Regions from separate parts of the Streptomyces sp. NPDC107528 genome, predicted to be linked through region 2. Evidence: riboswitches for the same ligand, from Rfam matches in the RefSeq annotation. Region 2 holds a riboswitch; the other holds the start of a gene.
The links. Region 2 has a riboswitch for glycine ahead of gcvP (aminomethyl-transferring glycine dehydrogenase). Riboswitches for the same ligand answer to the same signal wherever they lie in the genome.

Region 1 (10,785 bases), on a different contig from region 2:
CGGGCTGGAGCCGTACGGCCTGAAGTGGCAGTCCGTCAATCCGGAGCAGCACGCCCGGTTCGTTCGGGAACGGGTGCAGCCGCTGCGCAACGGCAAGGTCCTGGACCACACGGCCGCGCTCGGTCTGGACGACTTCGCCCGCTTCGTGGAGTCCCTGCTGATCACCGACGCCCGCGGGCAGGTGCGCCCGGTCGCCTTCTTCGACCTCGGCGGCGAGGACCTCGTACGCACCGACGCGGCGCTGCGGTTCCTGCTGGGCGTCGACGCCCTGGTCTTCGTCGTCGACCCGGCGCTGGCCCTCCCGCTGCCGCAGCTGGACCACGCCAGGGAACGCTGGGGGGTCGAGGTGAACCGGGACGGCGACCTCGCCTTCGGTACCGTCCTGGACCGGCTGCCCAAGAACGGCCCGTACGTGGACGTGCCGGCCGCGATGGTGCTTGGCAAGGCGGACCTCCTCAGGTTCCAGCCGCCCGTCGACCGGTGGCTGACCCGCCCGCCGGGCGGCTCCCTCGACCCGGCGCTCATGCGCGAGGAGAGCCGGGACGTCCACGGGCTGCTGCGCCGGCACGCCGGCCAGGCGTGGCTGCGCCCCTTCGACGCGATCCGCCGCTGCACCCTGCACATCGCGTCCGCGACCGGCGGCCAGGAGGACCAGGGCCGCTATCCGGCGGGCGCGGGGCCCCGGCGGGTGCTGGAGCCGCTCGTCGCGCTGCTGGCGATGCACGGGCTGATCCGAGTGCCGGGCGGCGCCGAGGCGTTCGCCGTGGGCGAGGCGCCCGCGCTGGAGGCGGTGCCGTGGGACGAAGCCGGGGGATTCGACGCGACGTCCGCAGGATTCGAGAGGTCCGAAGGCCCCGAGGAGCCCGAGGGATCCGAGGGAGGGGAACATCGGTGAGCGACTTCCAGGACCGGGGCCCGGTCCACCAGGCCGTCTTCCGCTGGGACGGCAACCACGGCCGGCAGGGCACCGGCATGAACGCCGTCGCGCACTCCTGCGAGCCCGAGCGGGCCGAGGAACTCGGCCGGGAACTGGGCCCGTTGCTGTGGGTGTCGGGCGCGGCGGCGGCACGGCCGAGCGTCGTGCGCACCGTGTCCCGCGACGGTGATGTCCTGCTCGTCCAGCGCTGGCCCACCACCGACCGGGGCGGCCGGCCCAGCACGGTCAGCCATGTCCTGATCGGCGACCGAGACACCCTCAGGGTCCGTGAGTGCCTCGGACTGGCGTACCCCGGCTGGCGCAAGCAGGAGAGGGCCGAGCAGGCGTCGGGGCGGCTGCCCGAGATCGACTCCGCGAGACTCGACGACCTCGCGCACAAGCGGCTGCCGGAGATGCTGGAACGGCTGCCGAAGGTCGCGCACGCGCTGATCCTCACCACCGCGGAGCTGCTGCGCGATCCGACGCAGCGGGTGTCGCTGCTCCTGGAGGAGGAGACCCCGCGCGACTGGCCGGACCGGGACGCCGTACCGCTGGTGTATCTCGGGCTCTTTCTGCTGTTCGGGCGCTGGCTGGAGCAGGAGTGGACGTTCGCCACCTGCGACTCCGTCGACACCCACGCCCTGCGGCTGATGGCCGTCCCGCGCTGGGAGCCTGATACGGGCGGTTCCGGCCCGCTGGCCAGGGTCATGGGCCGCCCGCACGGCAAACCACGCTTCGAGCACAAGGCGGCGACCCGGCTGGTGGACTACCTCCTCGCGCACCGGGAGGCGGCTCCTGGCGTACCGCAGCTCGTCGGGGAACTCCCCGACGGCGCGACCCTGGACTGGGAGCGACGCCGTGACCGGCTCTGGAGAATCCTGGGGGAGGAGAGGGAGCAGGACCGGGATCGGGATCGGGATCGGGAAGCGAGGCGAACGCGGGACCGGGAGCCGGAGCGGCCCACGACACCCGCCGCCGCCCGGGCCACCGTCGCCCCGGAGCCGTACGGAGAACCGTATGCGAGCCCCGCACCCGCGACCTCTCCGGCGACGCCGCCCCCTGCCCCCGTGACGCCACCGCAGCCATTCCGGCCGCCGCACACCCACGGGAGCCCGAACGGCCACGACACCCACGCCCTGTATGCCCTGCGCCGGGACCTGCGCGAGTACCGGCGCGGGGACGGGAGCCGGCGCAGCCTCCTGATGGCGGATCTGCGCACGCGGCCCGACGAGGTGCTCCTCGGCGAGCTGCGTTCCGCCGAACTGCCGCGGGACTCGGTGGAGCTGCTGCTGAACGAGCTGGGCCGGCCGGACCGTGTCGAGGCGCGTGACCTGGACGTGCGGCACGAGCTGTGCGCCGAGGTGCTGCACAGGAACCTGTACTTCACCCCGCAGACGGCGAACGGGGAGCAACCGTCGAGGAAGGCCATGACCGACCTCTCGGCCGGCCTCTTCACCTGGGCCGTCGCACCGCTGGCCCGCGACGAACGCTATCTGCGCGATCTGCAGGAACTGCTGTACCGCATGAGCCGGGACCCTCACCCCACCACGGGCAACTGGCTCCGGCAGAGCATCATCGAACCGGCGAACGGAAGGATCCCCGACCTGCCGCCGGTGCTGTGGAGCCAGCTCCTGCGGGACGCGATGAGCCGTAACGAGGGGCCGCCACCCGCACCCGCCCTGCCCCGCCCCATGTCCGTGCCCCCGGCACCCCAGGCGATCCCGGCCCCCGCGCAGCCGTCCGCCTTCACGCCGGAGCCGCCCACCGCCATGGTGCGGATCTCCGACCTGATGAACAACCCAGGCTGCTTCATCGGAAGCAGCCTCGTCGTGATCGTCGTACTGCTGGGGGTCGCCCTGATGCTCTTCGTCTAGCCGGCGATCCGTGCGGGATCAGCACTCGATGATGTTGACCGCCAGCCCGCCCCGGGCCGTCTCCTTGTACTTCACGGACATGTCGGCGCCCGTGTCCTTCATGGTCTTGATGACCTTGTCCAGGGACACCTTGTGCGAGCCGTCCCCGCGCATGGCCATCCGCGCCGCCGTGACCGCCTTCACGGCGGCCATGCCGTTGCGCTCGATGCACGGGATCTGGACGAGGCCGCCGACCGGGTCGCAGGTCAGGCCGAGGTTGTGCTCCATGCCGATCTCGGCGGCGTTCTCGACCTGCTCCGGGGAGCCGCCGAGCACCTCCGCGAGCGCGCCCGCCGCCATCGAGCAGGCGGAGCCGACCTCGCCCTGGCAGCCGACCTCGGCGCCGGAGATGGACGCGTTCTCCTTGAAGAGCATGCCGATCGCGCCGGCGGCCAGCATGAAGCGGACCACGCCCTCCTCGTCCGCGCCGGGCACGAAGTTGATGTAGTAGTGCAGGACGGCCGGGATGATGCCCGCAGCGCCGTTCGTCGGGGCGGTCACGACCCGGCCGCCCGCCGCGTTCTCCTCGTTCACGGCCATCGCGTAGAGCGTGATCCACTCCATGGCGAGCGCCTTCGGGTCGCCCTCGGAGCGCAGCTTGCGGGCGGTGTTCGCGGCGCGGCGGCGGACCTTCAGGCCGCCCGGCAGGATGCCCTCCCGCGACATCCCCCGCGACACGCATTCCCGCATCACCTGCCAGATCTCCAGCAGGCCCGCGCGGATCTCCTCCTCCGTGCGCCAGGCCCGCTCGTTCTCCAGCATCAGCGCGGAGATCGACAGGCCCGTCTCCTGCGTCAGCCGCAGCAGCTCGTCGCCTGTGCGGAAGGGGTACTTCAGGACCGTGTCGTCCAGCTTGATGCGGTCAGCGCCGACCGCCTCCTCGTCGACGACGAAGCCGCCGCCCACCGAGTAGTACGTCTTGGCGAGCAGCTCCCCGCCGGACGCGTCGTACGCCCACAGCGTCATGCCGTTCGCGTGGTAGGGCAGTGCCTTGCGGCGGTGCAGGACCAGGTCCTCGTCGAAGGAGAACGGGATGTCGCGCTCACCGAGCAGCCGCAGCCGGCCCTCGCTCTTGATCGCCTCCACCCGCTGGTCCGCCGTCTCCACGTCCACCGTGCGCGGCGAGGCGTCCTCCAGGCCGAGCAGCACCGCCTTCGGGGTGCCGTGTCCATGGCCGGTCGCGCCCAGGGAGCCGTACAGCTCGGCCCGTACGGACGCGACGGAGTCCACCAGACCCTCATTGCGCAGCCGGCGGGCGAACATGCGTGCCGCGCGCATCGGACCGACCGTGTGGGAGCTGGACGGGCCGATGCCGATCGAGAACAGGTCGAAGACCGAGATGGCCACGGGGGACTCCTCAATACGGGGTGGAACAGGGGCGTGGGGCGTCCCGCTCACCTACGAGTGTGCGGGACACCCCACAAAAAGGAACTACTTGTTCAGACCGGGGTACAGCGGGTGCTTGTCCGCGAGCGCCTTGACCCGGGCCTTCAGCGCGTCCGCGTCGTAGGACGGCTTCAGCGCCGCGGCGATGACGTCCGCGACCTCGGCGAAGTCCTCGGCCGTGAAGCCGCGGGTGGCCAGGGCGGGCGTGCCGATGCGCAGACCCGAGGTCACCATCGGCGGGCGCGGGTCGTTCGGGACGGCGTTGCGGTTGACCGTGATGCCGACCTCGTGGAGACGGTCCTCGGCCTGCTGCCCGTCCAGCTCCGACTCACGCAGATCCACGAGGATCAGGTGCACGTCGGTGCCGCCGGACAGCACGTTCACGCCGGCCTCGCGGGCGTCGGCGGCGGTCAGACGGTCGGCGAGGATCCGCGCACCCTCGACCGTACGGCGCTGGCGCTCCTTGAAGTCCTCGCTCGCGGCGACCTTGAAGGAGACCGCCTTGGCCGCGATCACGTGCTCCAGGGGGCCGCCCTGGAAGCCCGGGAAGACGGACGAGTTCAGCTTCTTCGCGAAGTCCTTCTTCGCGAGGATGATGCCGCCGCGCGGGCCGCCGAGCGTCTTGTGCGTGGTGGAGGTGACCACGTCCGCGTGCTCGACCGGGTTCGGGTGCAGCCCGGCCGCGACCAGACCGGCGAAGTGCGCCATGTCGACCCACAGGTACGCCTCGACCTGGTCGGCGATCCGGCGGAACTCGGCGAAGTCCAGCTTCCGCGGGTACGCCGACCAGCCGGCGATGATCACCTTCGGGCGGTGCTCCTTGGCGAGCCGCTCGACCTCGGCCATGTCGACCAGGCCGGTCTCGGTGTCCACGTGGTACGGGACCACCTTGAACTGCTTGCCGGAGAAGTTCAGCCGCATCCCGTGCGTGAGGTGGCCGCCGTGGGCCAGGTCCAGGCCGAGGATGGTGTCGCCGGGCTGGGCCAGCGCGAACAGGGCGGCCTGGTTGGCGGAGGCGCCCGAGTGCGGCTGGACGTTGGCGTACTCGGCGCCGAACAGCTCCTTGACCCGGTCGATGGCGATCTGCTCGGCGACGTCGACGTGCTCGCAGCCGCCGTAGTAGCGGCGGCCCGGGTAGCCCTCGGCGTACTTGTTCGTGGCGACCGAGCCCTGCGCCTCCATGACCGCGACCGGCGCGAAGTTCTCGGAGGCGATCATCTCCAGGGTGGACTGCTGGCGCTCCAGCTCGGCGTCGAGCGCGGCGGCGATCGCCGGGTCGAGCTCGTGCAGGGGCGTGTTCAGAAGCGACTTGTCAGACATAAGGGGTGTAACTCCTCAGCCGGCGGTGTGGGCGACGTACTCATCGGCGGAGAGCAGGTCGGCCGGCTCCTCCGTGATGCGCACCTTGAACAGCCAGCCGCCCTCGAAGGGGGCCGAGTTCACCAGTGCCGGGTCGTTCACGACGTCCTCGTTGATCTCGGTGACCTCGCCGGTGACCGGGGAGTACAGGTCCGACACCGACTTGGTCGACTCCAGCTCGCCGCAGGTGTCACCCGCGGTCACGGTCGAGCCGACCTCGGGGAGCTGGGCGTAGACGACATCGCCGAGCGCGTTGGCCGCGAACTCGGTGATGCCGACCGTCGAGACGCCGTCCTCGGCGGTCGACAGCCACTCGTGCTCCTTGCTGTAGCGCAGCTGCTGGGGGTTGCTCATGGCCTGAATTCTCCTGTACGCGCGGGAGTGGTGATGAAGGGGGGACCGCTGGAAACGTGCGTGAGCAGCGCAAATGTGCGCAGGCTCACGCATGGGCCGCTGCCAGTCTCTACTTCTGGAGCTACTTCTGCCGCTTGTAGAAGGGCAGCGCCACGACCTCGTACGGCTCGTGGCTGCCGCGGATGTCCACGCCGACCCCGGCCGTGCCCGGCGCGGAGTGCGCCGCGTCGACGTACGCCATCGCGATGGGCTTGCCCAGCGTGGGGGAGGGCGCACCGGAGGTGACCTCGCCGATCACCTCGCCGCCCGCGACGACCGGGTACCCGGCACGCGGGACGCGACGCCCCTCGGCGATCAGGCCGACCAGGACGCGCGGCGGGTTCTGCGAGGCACGGTCGGCGGCCTCGGCGAGCGCCTCGCGCCCGACGAAGTCGCCCTCCTTCTCGAACTTCACCACCCTGCCGAGCCCGGCGTCGAAGGGCGTGAGGGACGTGGTCAGCTCGTGGCCGTACAGCGGCATGCCCGCCTCCAGCCGCAGCGTGTCACGGCAGGACAGGCCGCACGGGATCAGGCCGACGCCCTCGCCCGCCTTGGTCAGCGCCTGCCACACCTCGACGGCGTGCTCCGGCTTCACGAACAGCTCGAAGCCGTCCTCGCCGGTGTAGCCGGTGCGCGCGATGAGGGCGGGGACACCGGCGACGGTGCCGGGCAGACCGGCGTAGTACTTCAGGCCGTCCAGGTCGGCGTCCGTGAGGGACTTGAGGATGCCGGGGGACTGCGGGCCCTGCACGGCGAGCAGGGCGTACGCGTCCCGGTCGTCACGGACCTCGGCGTCGAAGCCGGCGGCCCGCTCGGTCAGCGCGTCCAGCACGACCTGGGCGTTGGAGGCGTTGGCGACGACCATGTACTCGGTCTCGGCGAGCCGGTAGACGATCAGGTCGTCCAGGATGCCGCCGTCGGCCCGGCAGATCATGGTGTAGCGGGCGCGGCCGATGCCGACGGAGGCGATGTTGCCGACCAGGGCGTGGTTCAGGAGCGCCGCCGCGGCGGGGCCGGTGACGGTGATCTCGCCCATGTGGGAGAGATCGAAGAGCCCGGCCTGGGTACGCACGGCGTTGTGCTCGTCGCGCTCGGAGCCGTAGCGCAGGGGCATGTCCCAGCCGGCGAAGTCGGTCATCGTCGCGCCGAGCGAGCGATGCAGGGCATCGAGCGCGGTGTGACGGAGTTCTTCTGTACTGCTCATCGGACGGTTTTCTCCCAAGGCATGACGGGCGAGGTCGTTCCTCCCCATCTGTCATCGGAACCTGAGAGGTTCGCCATGACCGGCGAGGGCCAGGTCACGGCTTGCACCTTGGGTGGAGTCACGCCTCTTCTCGACGAAAAGGGGGACTCGCTTTTCAGATGTGCCTCGCCCGCGCGGTAACGGTGCCTGAGAGATTCAAGGGAGGGACTTGCTCCTTCGGCGCCCCAGCGATGCACTGCTGGGGACTCTCCCGCGCGGATTCAAACGGCCGGTATGCAGTTGGCGCGGACATCATTGCACGCCTGGCTCGTCTTCGGCAGGCCACGTCTGTAACGGGGTTGTGGCAGGAAGTGAACGAAAATGCGAGAGATCATCCATTACCTTCTCTTTACGCTCAGTGGGGATGGGGAATCCTGAACCGGAGGAGGACGATGACGGTGAAGCGCACCACGGCGTACGCCACGACGTCGGGCATCGCGCTGCCCAAGCAGCCCGCGGCCCCGGCCGTCGAGGCTCCGGGCACGCGCGTCGCACCGGTGGTCCGTGACCTCCGCGAGCGCTCCGGCCACAGCCCGCACGTGCTGCTCTTCGGCCCCGAGGACCTCGTCGTGATCACGGGACTGCCCGGCAGCGGCAAGTCCACGCTGATGCGGCGGACGGTGAAGGGCGCCCGCATCGACTCCCAGGACACCCGGGACCGCTGGGACGCCCGCATGCCCGGCTTCCTGCCCTACGCCGTCTACCGCCCCCTGGTCCGTCTCGCGCACTACGCCGGCCTGCGCCGCGCCGTGCGCTCCGGCGAGGGCGTCGTCGTGCACGACTGCGGTACGCAGGCGTGGGTGCGCGCCTGGCTGGCCCGCGAGGCCCGTCGCCGCGGCGGCACCCTGCACCTGCTGCTGCTCGACGTCGACCCGGACACGGCCCTGGAGGGCCAGCGCGAGCGCGGCCGCGGCGTCTCGCGGTACGCCTTCCTGCGCCACCGCAGGGCCGCGGCCCACCTGCTGCGCTCGGTGGAGAAGGGTCATCTGCCCCCGGGATGCGGCTCGGCGGTGCTGATCGACCGGGAGGCGGCGGGCGTACTGCGCCGGATCGGGTTCACGGGCTGACCGGCCGGGGACCTGTACATGACGGCCACCCGCTAGCCTTTTGAGCCACAGCAGCGGTTCACAGCAGGCGGTTGAGAGTAGATGGACTTCCCAGCGGAACTCCCCGCGGACTTCCCGGCAGGGGCACACCTCCACTCCCACGGCGGGTGGCCCGGCAACGAACTGGAGGAGGTGCTCTCGGCCTCCCTCGGTCTTCCCTCGGCCGGCGGCCGGATCATCGAGGTACTGGGCCGCAGCTTCGTCTGGGTACCCCTGCCGGCCGGCGGCGGCCCGTCCAGCGGCCCGCTGGACCTGCCGACCGTGGAGATCGAGGGCCAGGCGTACGTGCCGGTCTTCAGCTCCGAGGAACAGTTCCGCCAGGTCGTCGGCTCCCACATGTCGTACACCATCGCCCCCGCGGTGGAGTTCGCCCGTGGTCTGCCGCCGCAGGTGGGCATCGCCGTCAACCCCGACGGCGTGGTCGGCGTGCCGTTGCCCCCGGCTGCGGTGGCCGAGCTCTGCCGTGTGGGCCGCACCCCGCTGGACGGCCTCACCTCCGGGGGCCGTGTCAAGCTCTACGAGCCCGACTGGCAGGACGACCCGATCGACTTCCTCGCGGTGGCGTCGGCCGAGTTCGCCGAAACCGGCGTGGTCACGACGGCCCGCCGCTGCCTCGCGTCGATCGAGACGGCCACCCCGGTGATGTTCATCGGCGTGGAACTCTCCCTCTGGGAGGGCGACTTGCGCGCCATCCCCATGGACGCCCTGGCCCGGGCCCTCGGCCGAGCCCCGGTCCCGTGGCCGGTCAACCTGGTCCTGCTGGACGTGGCCGAGGACCCGGTGATCGCCTGGATGCGCGGGCAGGTGCGCCCCTTCTACCAACGTGACTTGCAGCGTCCCTGAGGGGCAGCGCCCCTCCAGGAGCGCGGGGCTGTATCGAAGTGCGGCTCCGCCGCGCGGGCGCGACAAGCCACATGTGACCCGCAGTCCGCAGACCACAATAGGTCCCGAGCTCTCCCCGGCTCTCCCGGCGGAGCGCCTAAGCTGAGGGACAAAGCCATGTTTCCCGAAGGGGCGGTAAAAGGTGAGCGCGAGCGGCACCACCTCGACCGGACAGGTCGAGCACATGCTGCGCCAGGTGACGCCCGGGCGCTACGACGCCTACGAGGCCCTCCTGCGCGCCCTCGCCACCCCGTCCTCCGGCCAGGTCTGGATGCTGCTGTGGCACGGCCAGGGCGGCTCCCCGGACGCACAGTACGGAAACATGGACGTCGACGGCTACGGCTACGCCCCGTGCGTGACCTCCGCCCAGGAGCTGTCCGCCAGCGGCTGGAACCGCAGCTACGAGGTCGTCGACGGCATCGACGTGGCCCGCACCCTCTACCCGGACCACTACGGCCTCTGGCTGAACCCGCACGCCCCGGGCGGCGGCGTCGGCATCCCGTGGCTCGACCTGCGCCGCATCGCCACCGGCCTGGACCGCCAGCCCGCCGGCCCGCTGCGCCTGTCGGAACCCGGCATCGAGATCCCGCAGTTCTACGCCCTCCTCGCGCAGAACGCCCACCGCACCCCGGCGGTCCGCTCGCTGCGCCGCGCCTGGGTGCAGCCGGCGCTCGGTGCGCCGTATCTCGCCATCGGGCTCGACGTGTACGACACCAGCCCGCCCGCGGTCGACTCGGTGCGCTCGATGATGTCGCAGTCGATCGGCGCGGTCCCCGACGGGCTGCCCGTCTCGACCGTGGCGATGTCCGACGAGGACGACCCGGTCGCCATGTGGATGAGAGCGAGCGCCCGCCCGTTCTACGACCGCGAGGCACACGTCGCCGCCCCCGCGCAGGCACCGGCGGCCGGTTACGGCTACCCACCGGCACAGGGCCGTTACTGATCATTCATCGGCTAACCTGCTGATCGGTCGGCAACCCGAATGTCGTAGGTGCAAAGGGTCTTCGACTGCGGTTTCCCAGGTCGATCTCCGCGCGTAGATGCGATCGGAAGGTCCCGGTCCGCCCTCATACGCCCCAACTGGCCCCCGTCCGGCGGTCGATACCCACTGTTCGGATAACGGAACCCCTCAGACAGCATCACGGTTGCGCATCCTTTCCCCGTCAGCTCTGGCAACAGATCGCCAAAGCGTTGAAGACTCCCGGCAAGACACGGGCCGGTCGGTCCTGTGTACGAGTGGAAGCAACCGCTACAGCGGCAGCCAGGGGGGTCGGCAACCGCCGGCCGAGAGGGGTCAATCTCACTGTGACCGCACCGATCGAGACAACCGGAGCGGAGGCCGGAGCGCAGCCCGAGGCCGTTCTCGCCGGAGTCAAGAAGAGCCAGATCGAGGGGCGTTCGCTCTCCCAGATCGCCTGGATGCGCTTCAAGCGCGACAAGGTGGCGATGGCCGGTGGCATCGTCGTCATCTGCCTCGTGCTGATGGCGGTGCTCTCCAAGCCGATCCAGTGGGTGTTCAACCTCGACCCCAACAAGTTCAACCAGGACCTCATCGACCCGGCCCTGCTCGCCCCCAAGGGCGGCTGG
Region 2 (10,785 bases):
CCTGAGCCGGGCGGGGGCGGGGAGCCCGGATCGGCCACCCGTTCTCGGCCCGACTACCCAAACGTCCCGAGCACGGCCTAGGGTTGCTGTGTGAACGAGCTCGATGTCGTAGGTGTCCGGGTCGAAATGCCCTCCAACCAACCGATCGTGCTCCTGCGTGAAGTGGGAGGCGACCGCTACCTCCCCATCTGGATCGGGCCGGGGGAGGCGACGGCTATCGCCTTCGCCCAGCAGGGCATGGCCCCCGCGCGACCGCTGACCCACGACCTGTTCAAGGACGTGCTGGAGGCCGTCGGCCAGGAGCTCACCGAAGTACGCATCACGGATCTGCGTGAGGGCGTCTTCTACGCCGAGCTGGTGTTCGCCAGCGGCGTCGAGGTGAGCGCCCGCCCCTCCGATGCCATAGCGCTGGCCCTGCGCACCGGAACGCCGATCTACGGCAGCGACGGCGTGCTCGACGACGCGGGCATCGCGATTCCGGACGAGCAGGAGGACGAGGTGGAGAAGTTCCGCGAGTTCCTCGACCAGATCTCGCCCGAGGACTTCGGCACCAGCAGCCAGTGAGGCGGTGTGGGCGCCCGGCGGACTCGCGGTCCGTGGTGGCGGGGCCCACAGTCCGTTACGGCTCAAATGCCGGCATTTGCCAGCGGCGAGGGAGAGCGTCCTGCGGCCTGCTTCGAGCGCATTCGGCTAGCCTTTCCCCGCGGTGGGGCACGGGAAACCACTCCTAGGGTGATTATCACTCGGCGTGCCGAGTGTGGCGATCGTTGACGCACCCCTGGTGACTGCCTACCGTCGAGAAGGCAGGTCAAGGACGGAGGTCGGCGTGAGAAGCAGCGGCGACGGTACGGCTGGGGGTGCCCCCGGACGCAGTCTCGGGGCGAGCGGCCCGTACCCGCTTCACACCAGCCCGCTTCAGGGCAGCGCGGCCGATCACGCTCCGCAGCGACCGACGGCCGTGCCGAGCAGCGGCGGAGGGGCGGCGTCCATGGCGACCGAGCAGATCGGCTATCGCGGTCCGACGGCCTGCGCGGCCGCGGGCATCACATACCGGCAACTGGACTACTGGGCGCGCACCGGCCTTGTCGAGCCCAGCGTGCGGCCCGCTCACGGGTCCGGGACGCAGCGGCTCTACAGCTTCCGGGACGTCGTCGTCCTGAAGATCGTCAAGCGGTTCCTGGACACCGGTGTGTCACTGCAGAACATCCGTACCGCCGTGCAGCATCTGCGGGAGCGCGGCTTTCGGGATCTCGAGCGCCTGACGCTGATGAGCGACGGTGCGACGGTGTACGAGTGCAGTTCCCCGGACGAGGTGCACGCGCTGCTCCAGGGTGGGCAGGGGGTCTTCGGGATCGCCGTGGGTGTGGTGTGGCGGGACGTCGAGAGCGCCTTGTCGCAGCTGCACGGGGAGCGCATCGACACCGGCGAGACCCTGGTCGGGCACAATCCGGCGGACGAGCTGGCTCGGCGGCGAAACCGGGCGGTCTGAGCAGCCCTCGCCGGGACGCCGTCGCAGTTGCAGTGTGGCGGCGGGCGGAATGGGGTCGATGGGCCTGCCTGGGCGGCGTATCAGGCGGTTGCAGCAGGGCATTGTCAGTAACGTGAGGCAGCATCGGAGATGTGAGGAACGCGCCTACGATCCTGCATCTCGACATGGATGCCTTCTACGCCTCGGTGGAGCAGGCATCCAAGCCGAGCCTGCGCGGCAAAGCCGTGATCGTCGGCGGGCTCGGTCCGCGGGGAGTCGTCGCGACCGCGTCCTATGAGGCCCGGGTGTTCGGGGTGCACTCGGCGATGCCCATGGGGCAGGCGCGCCGGTTGGCGCCCAATGCCGCGTATCTCGTGCCGCGCTTCGGGATCTACCGCGACGTCAGCGAGCAGGTGATGGGCCTGCTGCGGGAGCTGTCGCCGTTGGTGGAGCCGCTGAGCCTGGACGAGGCGTTCGTGGACCTGGAGGCCGGAGGAGCGGCCTGGGACGAGGAGTCCGCGCGGCTGGTGGGAGTGAAGCTGCGCGCCGACATACGGGCCGTCACCGGGCTCGCGGGGTCGGTGGGCCTCGCCGCGTCCAAGATGCTGGCGAAGATCGCCTCGGAGGAGGCCAAACCCGACGGGCTGGTGGTGATCGAGCCGGGGACGGAGCGGGCGTTGCTCGCGCCCATGTCGGTGCGGACCCTGCCGGGGGTGGGGCCGGCGACCGGGGACCATCTGCGGCGGGCCGGAATCCACACGGTCGACGAGATCGCCGAGGCGGGTGAGGACGAGCTCGTACGGCTGCTGGGGAAGGCTCATGGGCATGCCCTGTACGCCATGGCGCTGGCGCACGACGAGCGGCCCGTGGTGGCCGAGCGGGAGGCCAAGTCGGTGTCGGTCGAGGACACGTACGACGTGGACATTCATGACCGGGTCCGGGTGGGGCTGGAGGTGCAGCGGCTGGCCGATCGTTGTGTTCGGCGGCTGCGGGGGGCCGGCCTGTCCGGGCGGACCATCGTGCTGAAGGTGCGTCGGTTCGACTTCTCGACCCTGACCCGGTCCGAGACGCTGCGTGGGCCGACGGACGACCCGGGTGTGGTGCGCGAGGCCGCGCTGCGGCTGCTGGATTCCGTGGACACGACGGGTGGGGTACGGCTGCTGGGGGTCGGGGTCACCGGGTTGGCCGACTACACGCAGGAGGATCTGTTCGCGCAGGTGGCGGGGGAGCGGGTCGAGCACGGCGAGGAGGGCGATCCCGAGGAGGCCTTTGCGGAGCGGGAGGCTGCGCCGCCCGTCGAGCGGCGGTGGGTGGCGGGGCACGATGTGCGGCACGTCGAGCACGGGCACGGGTGGGTGCAGGGGAGTGGGCTGGGGCGGGTGACTGTGCGGTTCGAGACGCCTGAGTCGTCGGGGCCGGGGCGGGTGCGGACGTTCCGGGTCGACGATCCGGGGTTGGAGGCAGCGGATCCGTTGCCGTTGGTGCGGGCGAGGTATGGGGGCGCCGGGGGAGATGCGGGAGGTGGGGGGCATGGGGTTGGTGGGGTTCTAGGCGTGGAGGCAGGTCTCCTGGGGCGGGAAGGGGAGCGGGGCGGTGGGGGCGTGGGGGAGGCGCCGCCTGTGGTGCCTGGGTAGGGCGGGGGCGGGCGGAACCGGACGCGGGTTGGTGCCCCGGGGGCCCGGCGTTGGGGGCGCCGAAGGGGGGTGGGTCGCTCGCCCGCGCTTGCGGGGTGCCGCTGCGCCCACCCGTGCCGCCCCAGCGGCACGGCTGCCCGCAGCTGGGTGAGGTCGGCTGCCGGGTGGGCGCCGCCGCGGCGTTGCGTTGCGATGGGGTGCGGCTGGGGCAAGAGAACTCGACCGCGCGGAGGTGGGCGTGACCTCCGTGGGCCTGGGGATGTGCGGTGGAAGGGGGCGTCTTCAGGAGTGAGGGCGGGATGTGCGGGGGCCGTTGTCGTCCGGGGTTTCCGTGGTTGCCAGGTTGCCGAAGTCCCGGTCGGGGGGTGGGGGCGCGGACGTTACGTCGAGGCCGTAGTGGTGGTAGAGCTGGAGTTCCTGTTCGGGGGAGAGGTGGCGGCCCACGCCGAAATCGGGGGCGTCCTTGATGAGGGCGCGGTCGAAGGGGACGTGGAGGCTGCCCTCGACCAGATCGCTGGGCTCCAGGGGGACGAAGGCGTCCCGGGAGAACAGACCGGTGCGTATCGCCGCCCATTCCGGCACTCCGGTCGCGTCGTCGAGGTAGACCTCGTCGATGGTGCCGATCTTGGTGCCGTTGCGGTCGAAAGCCTTGCGGCCGATCAGATTGCGCGGATCGATGTCGGTCTGCACGGGCCCTCCACTTGGTCGCAACTCATCCGTAAGCACTACGAAAGGGCACATTGGTGAGCCCGGCCACTCGAAGGACCGTGCGTTGACCCCGCTGGTAGGCTGGCTAGCGGCTGCTGACCCCGTGCGGGAGAGTCCTCCGGGAACCATCCGGAGGCGCCGAAGGAGCAAATCCTCCCCGGAATCTCTCAGGCACACGTACCGCACGGACGAGGTCACTCTGGAAAGCAGGGCGGGTGTCGATGGCCTCCGCTCTCACCGACGGTGAAAACCGGGCACCTTGTGGTGACCCGGTGAAGCTCTCAGGTTGAGATGACAGAGGGGGAGGCCGTCCGGGTACCCGCGCCGTGGTGCCCCTCGAAGGTCGTGTCAGACCAGGAGGCCTCCGCAATGACCGCCCATCGCATTCCGCTCTCCGAGCTCGAGCAGGGTATTCCGTTCGAGCAGCGTCATATCGGTCCTGATCATGAGGCTCGGGCCAAGATGCTCGCCCAGGTCGGGTACGGCTCGCTCGACGAACTCACCGCCGCCGCGGTGCCGGATGTGATCAAGAACGCCGACTCCCTCGAACTGCCGGGGGCGCGCACCGAGGCCGAGGTGCTCGCCGAGCTGCGATCGCTCGCCGATCGCAACCAGGTGCTGGACTCGATGATCGGGCTCGGGTACTACGGGACCTTCACGCCGCCGGTCATCCTGCGCAACGTCATGGAGAATCCTGCCTGGTACACGGCCTACACGCCGTATCAGCCCGAGATCTCGCAGGGGCGGCTCGAGGCCCTGCTGAACTTCCAGACCATGGTCGCCGACCTCACCGGACTGCCGACCTCCGGTGCCTCGCTGCTGGACGAGGGGACCGCCGCGGCGGAGGCCATGGCTCTGTCGCTGCGGATGGGCAAGAACAAGAAGGGGCTGTTCCTGGTCGACGCGGACGTGCTTCCGCAGACCATCGCCGTGATCGAGACCCGTGCCGAGCCCACCGGCGTGGAGGTCGTGGTCGCCGACCTCAGCGACGGCATTCCGGCCGAGATCGCCGGGCGTGAGATCAACGGCGTGCTGGTGCAGTACCCCGGCGCCTCCGGCGTCGTACGGGACATCAAGCCCGTCATCGAGCAGGCCCATGAGCTCGGCGCCCTCGTCACCGTCGCCGCCGATCTGCTCGCGCTCACACTGCTGAAGTCCCCCGGTGAGCTCGGGGCGGACATCGCGGTCGGGACGACGCAGCGGTTCGGTGTGCCGATGGGCTTCGGCGGGCCGCACGCCGGCTACATGGCCGTACACGAGAAGTTCGCGCGCAGCCTGCCGGGGCGGCTCGTGGGTGTGTCCGTGGATGTCGACGGGAACCGGGCGTACCGGCTGGCTCTCCAGACGCGTGAGCAGCACATTCGGCGGGAGAAGGCGACCAGCAACATCTGTACCGCGCAGGTGCTGCTCGCGGTGATGGCCGGGATGTACGCCGTGTACCACGGTCCCGACGGGCTGCGCGGTATCGCCCGGCGCACTCACCGGTACGCCGCCGTCCTCGCCGCGGGCCTCACGGCCGGTGGTGTCGAGGTCGTGCACGGCTCCTACTTCGACACGCTGACCGTGCGAGTGCCCGAGAAGGCCGCCGAAGTTGTCGCCGCCGCCCGGCAGAACGGCGTCAACCTGCGCCTCGTCGACGCCGACCACGTGTCCCTCGCGTGCGACGAGACCACCACGCGGGCCCAACTGGGTGCCGTATGGACGGCGTTCGGGGTCGAGGGTGACGTCGAGGCGCTGGACGAGGGAGCCGAGGACGCCCTTCCGGGCGGGCTGCTGCGCAGCGACGAGGTCCTCACGCACCCCGTCTTCCACCAGCACCGTTCCGAGACCGCGATGCTGCGCTACCTGCGCAGGCTCGCCGACCGCGACTACGCGCTCGACCGCGGCATGATCCCGCTGGGCTCCTGCACCATGAAGCTCAACGCGACGACCGAGATGGAGCCGGTCACCTGGCCGGAGTTCGGGCAGCTGCACCCCTTCGCGCCCGCCGAGCAGGCGCAGGGCTATCTGACGCTCATCCGCGAGCTGGAGGAACGTCTCGCCGAGGTCACCGGCTACGACAAGGTGTCGCTGCAGCCCAACGCCGGGTCGCAGGGTGAGCTGGCCGGGCTGCTCGCCGTACGCGGGTACCACCGGGCCAACGGGGACGAGCAGCGCACCGTCTGTCTGATTCCGTCGTCCGCCCACGGGACCAACGCCGCCAGCGCCGTCATGGCCGGTATGAAGGTCGTCGTCGTGAAGACCGCCGACGACGGTGAGATCGACGTCGAGGATCTGCGGGCGAAGATCGAGAAGCACCGGGACGAGCTGTCGGTGCTGATGATCACGTACCCGTCGACGCACGGGGTGTTCGAGGAGCACGTCGCCGACATCTGCGCTCAGGTGCACGAGGCCGGCGGGCAGGTGTATGTCGACGGCGCCAACCTCAACGCCCTCGTGGGGCTTGCCAAGCCGGGGCACTTCGGCGGTGACGTCTCGCACCTGAACCTGCACAAGACCTTCTGCATTCCGCACGGCGGTGGCGGTCCGGGCGTCGGCCCTGTGGGTGTGCGTGCGCACCTGGCGCCGTATCTGCCGAACCACCCGCTGCAGCCCGCGGCCGGGCCGGAGACGGGCGTCGGCCCGATCTCGGCCGCGCCGTGGGGTTCGGCCGGGATCCTGCCGATCTCGTGGTCGTACGTACGGCTGATGGGCGGCGAGGGGCTCAAGCGGGCCACGCAGGTGGCGGTGCTGTCCGCCAACTACATCGCCAAGCGGCTGGAGCCGCACTACCCGGTGCTCTACACCGGGCCGGGCGGGCTCGTCGCGCACGAGTGCATCATCGACCTGCGGCCGCTGACCAAGGCGACCGGGGTGAGCGTCGACGACGTGGCCAAGCGGCTCATCGACTACGGCTTCCACGCGCCGACGATGTCGTTCCCGGTGGCCGGAACGCTCATGATCGAGCCGACCGAGTCCGAGGACCTGAACGAACTCGACCGGTTCTGCGAGACGATGATCGCCATTCGTGCGGAGATCGAGAAGGTCGGGTCGGGTGAGTGGCCCGCGGACGACAACCCGCTGCGGAACGCTCCGCACACCGCCGGTGCGCTGGGCGGTGAGTGGGAGCACGCGTACAGCCGCGAGGAGGCCGTGTTCCCGGCCGGGGTGTCGGCCGCCGACAAGTACTGGCCGCCGGTGCGCCGGATCGACCAGGCCTTCGGCGACCGGAACCTGGTGTGTTCCTGCCCGCCGATGGATGCGTACGAGGGCTGACGCACCGGCGTAGATGATCGAGGGCTCCGCTCTGGCCGTGTTCGGCCGGGCGGGGCCCTTGTGCGTGAGGTCGGGGTGCGGCCTTCGTGCGTGAGGCCGGGGTGCGGCCCTTGTGCGTGCGGTCGGTGCGTGCAGCCCCCGTGCGTCGGGCCGGTGGGGGCAGCCCCCGTGCGTCAGGCCGGCGGCGGGGGCACCCGTCTGGCCTCACGTCGGCGGGCGGAGCCCTCCCGCGTCACGCCGTCGTCAGTGCCACCTCCGTCGCCTTGACCAGGGCGACTACGGGCATTCCGGGCGCGAGGGCGAGGTCGTTGGTGGCGTCCCTGGTGATGGCCGCCGTCACGACGCCGCCGTCCACGGCGATCTTCACCGAGGCCATCGCGCCGCCCGTGGCGATGCCGGTGACCGTGCCGGGGAGTTGGTTGCGGATGGACAGGCCGCTGATCGGTGCGGTGGCGAGGGAGATCTCCGTGGCTTTCACGAGGGCGGTCACGCCGGTCCCCTCGGCCAGGCCGAGGTCCTCGACGGCGTCCAGGGTGATCGCCGCGGTGAGGTCCTGACCGCCGTCGAGGTGGACCTTGACGGTTGCCATGACCTCGCCGGGGGCGATGGCGGTGACGGTGCCGGGGAGTTGGTTGCGGATGCTCAGGCTCATGGAGGGACGCCTCGCAGACGGTTGGTGTGGGAGCGGGAGAGGATGGGGATTTGTACGGGTTTGCGGACTCCGGTCCCTACCGTAACGGCGTCGACTGTCCGGTTACGTGCGGTCGATATGGACGTTCGTCGACTTCACGCGGGCGGTGGCCTCCATGCCGACCTCCAGGCCCAGTTCCTCGACCGCCTCGCGGGTCAGGAGGGAGACCAGTCGGTGCGGGCCGGCCTGGATCTCCACCTGGGCCGCGACGTCGCCGAGCTTGATCGCGGTGACGATGCCGGGGAAGGCGTTGCGGGCGGAGGTGTAGGAGGCCTCCTCCCCGTCGGCGCCGGACCTGGCGAGTTCGACGGAGAACGCGGCGAGGTCCTTGCCGTCGATGAGTCGTCGTCCGGTGTCGTCGCGGTGGGTCGCGACGCGGCCTGCGTCCGCCCAGCGGCGCGCGGTGTCGGGGCTCACGCCGAGCAGCCGCGCCGCCTGGCCGATCGTGTAGGACTGCATGCCGGTCACGATAGGGGCCGGGCGGGGAACTCGAGGCAGTGGGTTGGCCGTTGGGTATAACGCGATATGGCGTCAGTGGGGGCGGTCGGGTTCGAACGGGGTGAGGGTATGGCGGCTGAGCTGTCGCACACGGGGCTGCGTGCTTCGGACGTGGACCGGGACCGCGCGGTGGACGTGCTGAACGCTGCGGCGGGGGAGGGCAGGCTGACCATTGAGGAGTTGGACGAGCGGGTGACCGCCGCTCTCTCCGCCCGCACGGTGGGCGAGTTGGCCGAACTGACGGTGGATCTGCCGGCGGCGCCGGGCGGCGTCGAGGTCAAGGACGTCGTCCGGATCGCGCAACAGGGCGGTTCGGCGGTGCGGGGAGTGGGTGGTGCCCCGACGGCTGGAGATCGAGTCGTCCTGGGGCGATGTGACCCTCGACTTCACGCAGGCGGTGATGGCCGGCGGGGCCCTGCGGATCGACCTGGACATGCGCGGCGGCACACTGAGGCTGGTCACGCGGCCCGGCATGGTGGTGGACACCGACTCCCTGGCGATCGACTACGCCAAGGTCAGGACGCGTCCGGCCGCTGAGGCAAGTGCGCCGGTCGTCCTGCGGGTCGAGATCGCCGGGCGGATGCAGTACGGCCGAATAGTGGTACGTCCCCCGCGGCGCACGGCGTTCAGAACATCCCCGACGCCCTGAGCACGGCCTGTGCCGTGGCGTCGTCGATCTGATGCCCCAACCGCTCGACCACGTCCGTGCCTTCGAGGAGCGTCCCGCGTTCGAGCGAGCGCCGTACCCCGGTGTCCAACTCGTGCCAGAGCAGCGGGTTGGCGACGAGGATCCGCGGATCCAGGTCCAGGCGGCAGCCGTCGGTGTCGCGCAGGGTCAGCAGGGCGGAGACGCGGCCGTGCTGTCGTACGGCCACCAGCGCGTCCGTCCGCACCGACTGCCGTCGTACGAGGCCACGCACCGCCAGCCAGCCCGGCCCCGCGGTCACCCGCTGGGGGAGCAGGATCGTGAAGAGCAGAGCGGTCAGGGCCAGCCACAGCAGGGCGCGGGGCGGTGTCAGCGTCTCCCCGTCCAGGTCGACCAGCAGGGTCATGCCGAGGAAGGCCAGCGCGCAGCCCACCGCGAACCAGGCGCTGCCACGCCAGTGGCGGTCGCCGGTCGGCACCGGAAGGGGTCCGCTTCCCTGCACAGTGCAGACGGTAGGGCTCCGGGGCGCCGGAGGGACCGCAGCTGTCGGTGCTCTGACGCCTTACCGGTGCAACCTTGACGCGATCCTGATGCCCGCGGCCGTTTCAGCCGGTGTGCACCCGGGGCCGGCGGTCACGGTCGGGCTCCGCCTCGCGCAGCACCTCGCGGGTGACCGGGGCGACCTCGCCCTGGCCGAAGAGGAAGAAGCGCAGGAAGTTGGCGAAGGGAGTGCCCTCGGTCCACTCGAAGTAGATGTGGGGGATGCAGCCCGTCGTGTCGCGGACGTGCAGGAGCAGCGCGGCCAGGGAGTTGGGGATGGAGGAGGACTCCAGGGTGAGGACCCGGTAGCGGTTGTGCAGGACCTCGCCGCGTACGGTCACGCCCGCCTCGAACTCGGACGGGTCGGTGACCGTCACTTCGACGAACACGAAGTCCTCCTGGACGGGGACGTCGTTGTCGTTGCGGATCTGCTCGATCTTGTCGCGGTACTCGGCCTTGTCGCGCCGGTCGGGTTCATTGGCGATGAACCGGATCTTGCGGCTGGCCATGTCCCGGACGAAACGTTCCGCCATGTCGTCCAGCGTCACGCTGGTCACGCGTAGCTCGAAGGCGCGCATCAGCCGTGAGAGCAGGGAGACGAGGATGATGCCGGCGATGAAGCAGGCGCCGATCTTCACACCGTCGGGGCGCTCGATGACGTTCACGACGGTGGTGTACAGGAACACCGCGGAGATGACCGCGAAGCCGACGGTCCAGTTCCGCTGACCGGCCTTGTGGGCCGCGATGGTCACGGCGATCGCGGCGGAGCTGATCAGCACCAGGACACCGGTGGCGTAAGCGCCGCCCTGGGCGTCGACGTCCGCGTCGAAGATCCAGGTGACGAGGAAGGCGACCAGGGTGAAGACGATGACCATCGGGCGCACCGCGCGGGCCCAGTGCGGTGCCATGCCGTAGCGGGGCAGATAGCGCGGCATCAGGTTGAGCAGGCCGGCCATGGCGGAGGCGCCGGCGAACCACAGGATGGCGATGGTCGAGACGTCGTAGACCGTGCCGAAGGCGTTGCCGAGGTACTCGTGGGCGAGGAACGCGAGCGCGCGGCCGTTGGCCTGGCCACCCGGTTCGAACTCCTTCTCAGGGATCAGCAGCGTGGTGATGAAGCTCGTCGTGATCAGGAAGCAGCTCATGATCAGGGCGGCGGTGGTGAGCAGCTTCTTCGTGTCCCGGATCCGGCCCTGCGGCTGTGCCTCGGTGTCACCCGGGTCGCCCTTGACGTGCGGCATCACCGCGACGCCGGTCTCGAAGCCGGACAGGCCGAGCGCGAGCTTGGGGAAGACGATCAGGGCCACGCCGATCATGACGAAGACGTTGCCGTGCTCGGCCGTGA

Region 1: another riboswitch for glycine. It lies ahead of gcvT (glycine cleavage system aminomethyltransferase GcvT); the one in region 2 lies ahead of gcvP (aminomethyl-transferring glycine dehydrogenase).

The regions. Positions count from the first base shown of each region.
Region 1 is NZ_JBVKAV010000013.1:55,250-66,034, forward strand. It holds gene ACZ7L5_RS35495 (serine/threonine-protein kinase) at 1-895, shown strand, start outside; gene ACZ7L5_RS35500 (hypothetical protein) at 892-2,790, shown strand; gene ACZ7L5_RS35505 (L-serine ammonia-lyase) at 2,809-4,176, opposite strand; gene glyA (serine hydroxymethyltransferase) at 4,261-5,535, opposite strand; gene gcvH (glycine cleavage system protein GcvH) at 5,551-5,928, opposite strand; gene gcvT (glycine cleavage system aminomethyltransferase GcvT) at 6,050-7,171, opposite strand; glycine riboswitch at 7,210-7,335, opposite strand; glycine riboswitch at 7,336-7,434, opposite strand; gene ACZ7L5_RS35525 (AAA family ATPase) at 7,603-8,277, shown strand; gene ACZ7L5_RS35530 (enhanced serine sensitivity protein SseB) at 8,359-9,159, shown strand; gene ACZ7L5_RS35535 (enhanced serine sensitivity protein SseB C-terminal domain-containing protein) at 9,341-10,141, shown strand; gene ACZ7L5_RS35540 (ABC transporter permease) at 10,504-10,785, shown strand, end outside.
Region 2 is NZ_JBVKAV010000012.1:7,361-18,145, forward strand. It holds gene ftsR (transcriptional regulator FtsR) at 1-5, shown strand, start outside; gene ACZ7L5_RS33375 (bifunctional nuclease family protein) at 91-564, shown strand; gene ACZ7L5_RS33380 (MerR family transcriptional regulator) at 827-1,489, shown strand; gene ACZ7L5_RS33385 (DNA polymerase IV) at 1,621-3,102, shown strand; gene ACZ7L5_RS33390 (PRC-barrel domain-containing protein) at 3,385-3,792, opposite strand; glycine riboswitch at 3,907-4,003, shown strand; gene gcvP (aminomethyl-transferring glycine dehydrogenase) at 4,180-7,065, shown strand; gene ACZ7L5_RS33400 (TOBE domain-containing protein) at 7,298-7,717, opposite strand; gene ACZ7L5_RS33405 (TOBE domain-containing protein) at 7,820-8,215, opposite strand; partial or broken gene ACZ7L5_RS33410 (DUF1707 SHOCT-like domain-containing protein) at 8,324-8,449, shown strand; gene ACZ7L5_RS33415 (hypothetical protein) at 8,589-8,903, shown strand; gene ACZ7L5_RS33420 (hypothetical protein) at 8,881-9,402, opposite strand; gene ACZ7L5_RS33425 (APC family permease) at 9,506-10,785, opposite strand, start outside.